Regions from separate parts of the Cryptosporangium sp. NPDC051539 genome, predicted to be linked through region 1. Evidence: riboswitches for the same ligand, from Rfam matches in the RefSeq annotation. Region 1 holds a riboswitch; each other region holds the start of a gene.
What was found. A riboswitch is a leader RNA that binds a small molecule or an ion and turns the genes downstream of it on or off. The one in region 1 is predicted to bind cyclic di-AMP.

Region 1 (2,258 bases):
CTCGACCTCACCCGGATCGTCGGCGGCGAACCAGCGGGCCTGCGGTTGTCCGGCGATCCGGTCCCGGATCACGCCGACCCGCGAGTCTCCGGAGTTTCCGGCCACCCACTCGGCCGCCTGGCCCTCGGAGTCGACGTAGAGGGCGCCGAGCGGGCCGGCACCGGGCCGGTTCGACGTCGAGGCCTTCGGGACCGGCGAGGCCGGTAACCCGGGGGGTAACGCGATCGCCGAGCGTCGTGGGGAAGCGCTTTCACGGGTCTTGCGATCTTCGGTCGTGGAGCAGCTCACGGGCGCACAGGTGGGCTCCGGCCGGCCGGTCGCGTTCGCCGCCACCAGGCTCGTGCCGCCGATCACGACCACGGAGCCGAGCGCGGCCGCGCCCACCCCAGCGGTGAGCACTCGGCCGTTGGCGCGCCCACGACGGTGCAGAGCGAGATAGGGGCCGGCACGCAGTCCGACCCGGGAGAACAGGCCGGCACGTGGGGCGTCGGTCATGCGTCCCATCTTGTCGACGGCGAACGCCCGCGCCCACTCTCCTACCTGGCACTTGAGGACTCTTTAAGGGAACTTAACATCCCGCGACGAACTCGCCTCGGTCAGTTACCCCGCTCTTCGGGAGTTACGTCAGCAATCAGGCTTTAAGCGATAGACCACTGTGTCGCGCGTTGACGCCGAATCGACGCAACACTAGGGACTGCTTTGAGGGCCTAATGGCTTTGCGCGACACTTTTCTCAATCACGGTCCGGTAACTTGGCATTCGCCCCATTTTGTGGTTCTGTCGTTTTCGTCCGTTCACCGCGGACCTCATGCCCGGCTACGCCGAATCCTGCCCCGGGCGATGAGACCCGAACTTCCGGCAGGAGCGGGGGAACCACTTTTCCGGCGTCGCAGTTCGACGCCTCGGGGTGAAGCCACGTACAGCGTGGCCGGGCCGACTCAGCCCGAACCCGACAGCTCACCTCGTAGGCGTGGAGAGGGTCGGATATGTCTAAGGAGTCTTCCCATACCGCCCAGTCCAGCGCCGAAAGCCCGCGTCAAGCGGGCGGACGGCATCGGGCGCCAGGGCGCCTGAGCCCACTCGGCCGACGCCTGGCACTAGCCGTGGCCACCGGTCTCGCGGGCCTCACACCGTTGGCCATCGCTTCACCGGCCAATGCGGATGTGAACTGGGACGCGATCGCGCAATGCGAAAGCGGAGGGAACTGGTCGATCGACACGGGGAACGGCTACACCGGTGGCCTGCAGTTCGCCTCGTCGACATGGAAGGCGCACGGCGGACGTAAGTACGCCGCCAGCGCGGACAACGCAACTCGTTCGGAGCAGATCACGGTCGCCAGACGCGTGCTGCGTAGCCAGGGCATCGGAGCCTGGCCGGTCTGCGGTCCACACGGGTACAGCACGAAGAGGTACCGGACCAGTTCGACCGGCGAGGCGAGCCGTAGCTACAAGCGGCACTCGTACACGAAGAGCTCGTCGTCGTCGCACCAGAAGCACACCTGGAAGAGCACCTGGAAGAAGCGCTCGTACCACAAGTCGACGTCTTCTTCCCACCAGAAGCCGGCCTCCGTCCACCGGAAGCCGACCGTGGTGGCGGTGCACCGGAAGGGTGCGGCGCACGTGACGCACCCGACCGCCATCCAGGACTTCGTGCCGCAGCGAATGTTCAGTGCCTCGCAGCGACCGACGGTCGCGACGGTCCCCACCTACCTGGTGCTGGCCGGCGACAGCCTGGTCAAGATCGCCGCCGCGCACCACGTCGAGTGGCGGGTGCTGTTCGAGAAGAACCGCGCTCTGATCGGCGCCGATCCGAACGTGATCCACCCCGGGCAGAAGATCCTGATCGGATAAAGGACAGATCGCCAGAAAGCAGGGGGTCCCGGTCTTCGGGCCGGGACCCCCTGGCAGATGGCTGTCCGACTCGGGCTGAACGGACGACTGCGGGGCGCCTAGCGAGACCGCCATCATGACTGTTCCTGCAGGTAGCGAGGGTTACCGCCTGCCGTAAATGACCACAAAGGAGTGTCATGTCGGCCACACCGGGCGCGGTCGCCGACGAGCTGAGTGTTCTCCTCGGCCGGCTACATCGGACGCTGCGCCGCGCCTCCCGGGGCGACTTACCGGACGATCCGCTCCCCTCCGCGCAGATGGAAGTGTTACGCGTGGTGCAGGCGACGCCCGGCATCGGTGTGAAGGCCGTGGCGTCGGCGCTGGGGACCGCGCCGAACACCGTCAGCACACTGGTCGGCGACCTCACGGC
Region 2 (2,258 bases), on a different contig from region 1:
CCCACTCGCGGACGACGTAGGCACGCGGGCCTTCGTCGACGGCGTCGTAGACCCCGATGACCGACGGGTGGACGATGCGCCCGGCGGCGACCGCCTCGGCGATCATCTGTTCGGCTGCTTCTCCGCCCGGCACCCGCAGTTCAATGGAGACTGTGCGGTTGAGCAGATTGTCGGTACCCCGCCAGAGTGCGTGCCCGGAGGCCGCATCGGCGTACAGGGCCTCTTCAAGCCGGTACCGACCCGCCAGCACCTCGCCCTGAGAGGGCGCGCCGACCTGTGTCACAACCCGCCCTCCCGCAGTAACGACCGCTCCGCCCCTCAGGGTAGGCCGTGGGGCGGCTACTGGGGACAGGTCCATCCTGCCTGTTCCGGCGCGTCGGACGCCACTGGATGAACAGCCTTCATAGGTAGGTAGTGGTCTCGGCGTTCACGGTAGCGCTGCGGCGCACGCCCGCTCGCTGTTCCACAACCGTGTGTCGCAGCAGTTCACGCCGGTTGGGACCGGCGGGGGCGGCCCGGTGCTCGCGCACCGGACCGCCCCGCGGTTGTCCGATAGATCTCTTAGACGAGACGACGGACGACGTACGTGTTGCTCCAGATCTTGCGCTTCGCCACCGGCTGTCCGGTGGTCGACGCGTCCCACATGTAGTTGCCGCCGGCGTAGATGGCGGCGTGGGAGTAGTAGCTACCGCTACCGAACAGCATCAGGTCGCCGGGCTTCTTCGCCGACTTGCTGACCGCGGTGCCGTACTTCGTCTGCTGGGTCGCGCTGTGCGGCAGGCTCTTGCCGAACTGCTTGTAGACGTACTGGGTCAGACCCGAGCAGTCGAAGTTGTTCGGGCCGGCCGCGCCGAACGCGTACATCTTGCCGGCCTGGCGCGCCGCGGCCTTGACCACGGCGTTGCCGTTGGACACGCCCTTGATGTAGTGGTTCGGCGAGAGCGTCTTGTGCGCGCTGGTCACGGCCAGCACCACACGCCAGTTCGAGCTTCCGCCAACGGTGACGGACCACTCGATCTGACCGGACTTGCGCGCCGTCTTGGTGCTGACGGTCTTCCAGCCGGAGCTGGACTGGTACTGCAGAGAGAACTTCTTGAACGACGCGGGATTGCCGCTCACCGTGCCGATCGCGTGCAGCGTCGTACGCGATCCGGTGGAGACCGAGGTGGCGCCGGAGAGCCGCGCGCTGGCCGAGTCCGCCGCCGCTGCCGGTGAGGCAGCGACGCCGATCAGGCCAACACCGAGTGATCCTGCGAGGACGCCGGCCAGAGCGGTGGTGCGAATGCTCGCGCGCCGGGAGAGGGCGCGGTGCTTCGGGCCGGACATTGCGCGGTGTCGAGCACCGCCGGTGGTTTTGTCCGCGTACGACACAGACTGGCCTATTTCACCAGAACGCTCGTACCGTTTCGCGGGCAGGGCACACCGAGGGGAATGCACCGTATGCAAGGAGATTCCTTCCTGCACGCCTGCGAGGTGAGCTGTCGGGTTCGGGCGGGAAGGTTGATTGCCCGGCCGCGCACTGCGCGGCTTCACCCCAAGGGATCGCGCCAGGGATTTGGTTCCCGGCGACCCCAACTACGTGGGTCCCCCGTCCCTGTCCATTTGGTTGGCTACTCGAAGGGACACCGCGGACGTCGTGGACAGGGCTCGGCGTGCGAATCCTGCGGTGTGCGCGGCGTGGCTGCCGCGACAAGTTGCCGCGAAGAACTGAACCTGCGCCTTGTGGGAGTTGCCAGTCCTTTGCGACGTGCATCACAGTCGATCTGAGAAGTTAGTACGACTTCACGGCGATTTCACGCACCACCAATGTGGTTCTCGGCGCGTCGCGCGCCGGTGACACAGCGCTGTGCAACCCGATGCGGGTTGGAAAACTGAACCGGACGAACGACCGGGAACCTCACGCGGCGTAGTGGTCGTCGGTAACCGGAGCCGACGGTACGCCCAGCGTGGCGTTCCTCACGGTCATACCGCGACGGTTGTGGATAACCCTGTGTGTTTTGGCCGACGCCGTGTCGACGGTTACGTTCCGGTCGTCAGCGGCCGGGTAGGCGTCGTTTCACGGTGTCGGCGAGCTCGACGACTTCGGCGACCCGGAGTCGGAGCGCCACCACCGCGTAGACGCCTACCAGGACAACTCCGGCGACGACCAGCGAGACGAACGAGCCGGTCTTGCCGATCCCCAGCCCGGCCTGGATGCCGTACGCGACGCCCCAGCTGATCAGTCCGGCAATCGCGGCGGCGACCCCGAGGCGGGTCAG
Region 3 (2,258 bases), on a different contig from region 1:
CTCGGTGCCGAACACGTTCATCACGATCGGCATCTCGCCGCGCGTCGGGTTCTCGAACAGCAGGGCCGGGCCGCCGTCGCGCACCACGCGCTGGGTGATCTCGCTGATCTCCAGCGTGGGATCGACCGGCGCGGTCACCCGCTTGAGCTCACCGGCCTTCTCCAGCCGCTTCAGGAACTCACGAAGGTCGGTGTGGGCCATGAACACCAGTATTCATGGCCCACCGACAGCTCGCGCTACGGGCGTCCGGCCCCGGCGAACGGCATGTTGTTGACCTGCTCGACCTGGACCGGCTGGCCCTCGGTCGGCGCGTGCACGACCTGACCGTTGCCGATGTAGATCGCGGAGTGGTGCAGGTCGGAGTAGAAGAACACGATGTCGCCCGGCTGCAGGTTCTCCCTGGAGACGTGCGGGATCATGTTGTACTGCTGGTGCGCCGAGTGCGGCAGGTTCACGCCGACCTGCTTCCAGGCCATCATCGTGAGCCCGGAGCAGTCCCAGACGTTCGGGCCGGCGCCGCCGAACACGTACGGCTCACCCTGCTGCGCGAGCGCGAACTGGACGACCGTGGCAGCGTTGCCGCTGGCCTGCCCGTTGTACGTCACGGTGGTGTACGAGCTGCCGTACTTCTTGGCGTACGCGGAGCGGCGGACCTGCTCCCACTTGGCCTGGTCCTTCTCGATCGACTTCTTCTGCGTGTCGAGCTGCTTCTCCAGACGCGTCGCCGTCTGGACCTGGAGGTCGACCTTCTTCTTGGTGCCGTCGAACTGGGCCTGGTACGCCTTGGCCTCGTCGATCGTGTCGCGCTGCTGCGCGGACAGCCAATCCATCGTGGCGAGCTGGTCCAGGAAGTCGGCCGGCGAGCCGGTGTCGATGATCGACGACGAGAGGCGCATCCGCCCGTCGCGGTAGGCAGCGGCGGCGATCTTGCCGACCGCCTCCTGCGAGGCGTCGAGCTTGGCCTGCGACGCCGAGAGTTGACGGTTCAGCCCGGCTTGCTGGGTCTTGACCCGCTTGAGCTGGACCTTGGCGCTGTTCATCTGCTCGTTGACTTTGTCCATCTTGACGCCGAGCGCATCGAGTTGCTTCTCGGCATCGGTGAGCGACGGTGCCGCGCTGGCGCCGCCTGCCGGTAACAGCGCGAGGCTGAGAATCGCAGCCAAGACGCTGACCAGAACGATCGGACGACGAGCGTGAGTCCGAACGGATCTCACTGGCGCGGCACTCCTTACTCCCACTAGGTCGCCGACCGGGTTAGCTGACGGGTTCGGGCGGGAGCTGCCCTACCGCCTCGACGGCGGATTCACCCCGGGAACTCGGTTCCCCGGTTCTTTCGATTAGGCGACGACTACCCGACGCCATCCATGGTGAACGGCGGACGTTCGGAGAGTCGTGGGACACGGTAGGCCATGTGTTACTCGCCGGTCCAGCCTCGCCGGAGTTTCTGAGTGAACGTCTAACAGATGACAGCGCCGCGTAGTTAGTCCACTCCGGAACGTCTTCTTAAGCGCTTCTTAATGCGGTTTTGCGGATCCCTCCGCCGAACGGCGGACCTGCTGGTCCACTATGGACAGCCGAACGGACGACCCGCACGTCGTGACGGCTGTGACGCCCGATACGACCGTTACCTACCACCCGGATTCGGAACTTTGGGGTAATTTGTCGATAACGTGACCGGCATCGAGGGGGACGGAACCATGGCGCAGCAGGCCGAACACGAGGACGTGGTGGTGGTCGGCTGGCTCCGGGGCGACGACTACGAAGCCGCCCTTGCCTATCGCCGCCGGGACGACACCCCCCGTTCGGACGATCAGCCCTCACCCCCGGACCAGCCACCCCCGGACCGCCGCTGACCGCACCCGAGAATTAAGGTTCCGACCCACCCCACACAAGGCCCGAAGTGGCATACCCCACAACGCGCCGATCCCGCTCCCAGGCTGCCGAATGGCCTCGCCCCGAACCACCGACCCGGCCCGCCACCGCGCCGAAGGCACGCCGCCACTCAAAGGCGCGCGGCCCCGCACCCGGGCCGAGAGCCCACCAAGAGCGGCACCAACCTCCGCGCCACCAGACACCCCGCACCGATCGGCACGAGCGCCGTTCAAGGCGCGCCAGCGCCGCGCCCGGGCCGAGAGCCCTCCGAGGGAGAGCCCACCCCCGCGCCACCAGACACCCCGCACCGGTCACCCAAACCAAGTAGCACACCAGCGCCGTTCAAGGCGCGCCAGCGCCGTTCAAGGCGCGCCAGCGCCGCGCTC

Region 2: it holds a riboswitch for cyclic di-AMP, as region 1 does, so the genes downstream of both, ACIBZJ_RS38210 (C40 family peptidase) here and ACIBZJ_RS32910 (transglycosylase family protein) in region 1, are expected to answer to the same signal.
Region 3: it holds a riboswitch for cyclic di-AMP, as region 1 does, so the genes downstream of both, ACIBZJ_RS31435 (NlpC/P60 family protein) here and ACIBZJ_RS32910 (transglycosylase family protein) in region 1, are expected to answer to the same signal.

The regions. Positions count from the first base shown of each region.
Region 1 covers NZ_JBITDV010000012.1:182,247-184,504, reverse strand. Annotated here, with positions in the region: gene ACIBZJ_RS32915 (glycoside hydrolase family 6 protein) at 1-495, opposite strand, end outside; cyclic di-AMP (ydaO/yuaA leader) riboswitch at 809-986, shown strand; gene ACIBZJ_RS32910 (transglycosylase family protein) at 1,163-1,849, shown strand; gene ACIBZJ_RS32905 (MarR family winged helix-turn-helix transcriptional regulator) at 2,026-2,258, shown strand, end outside.
Region 2 covers NZ_JBITDV010000016.1:79,896-82,153, forward strand. Annotated here, with positions in the region: gene ACIBZJ_RS38205 (protein kinase family protein) at 1-283, opposite strand, end outside; gene ACIBZJ_RS38210 (C40 family peptidase) at 562-1,326, opposite strand; cyclic di-AMP (ydaO/yuaA leader) riboswitch at 1,449-1,622, opposite strand; gene murJ (murein biosynthesis integral membrane protein MurJ) at 2,034-2,258, opposite strand, start outside.
Region 3 covers NZ_JBITDV010000011.1:232,208-234,465, reverse strand. Annotated here, with positions in the region: gene ACIBZJ_RS31440 (menaquinone biosynthesis decarboxylase) at 1-201, opposite strand, end outside; gene ACIBZJ_RS31435 (NlpC/P60 family protein) at 237-1,163, opposite strand; cyclic di-AMP (ydaO/yuaA leader) riboswitch at 1,229-1,354, opposite strand; gene ACIBZJ_RS31430 (hypothetical protein) at 1,671-1,853, shown strand.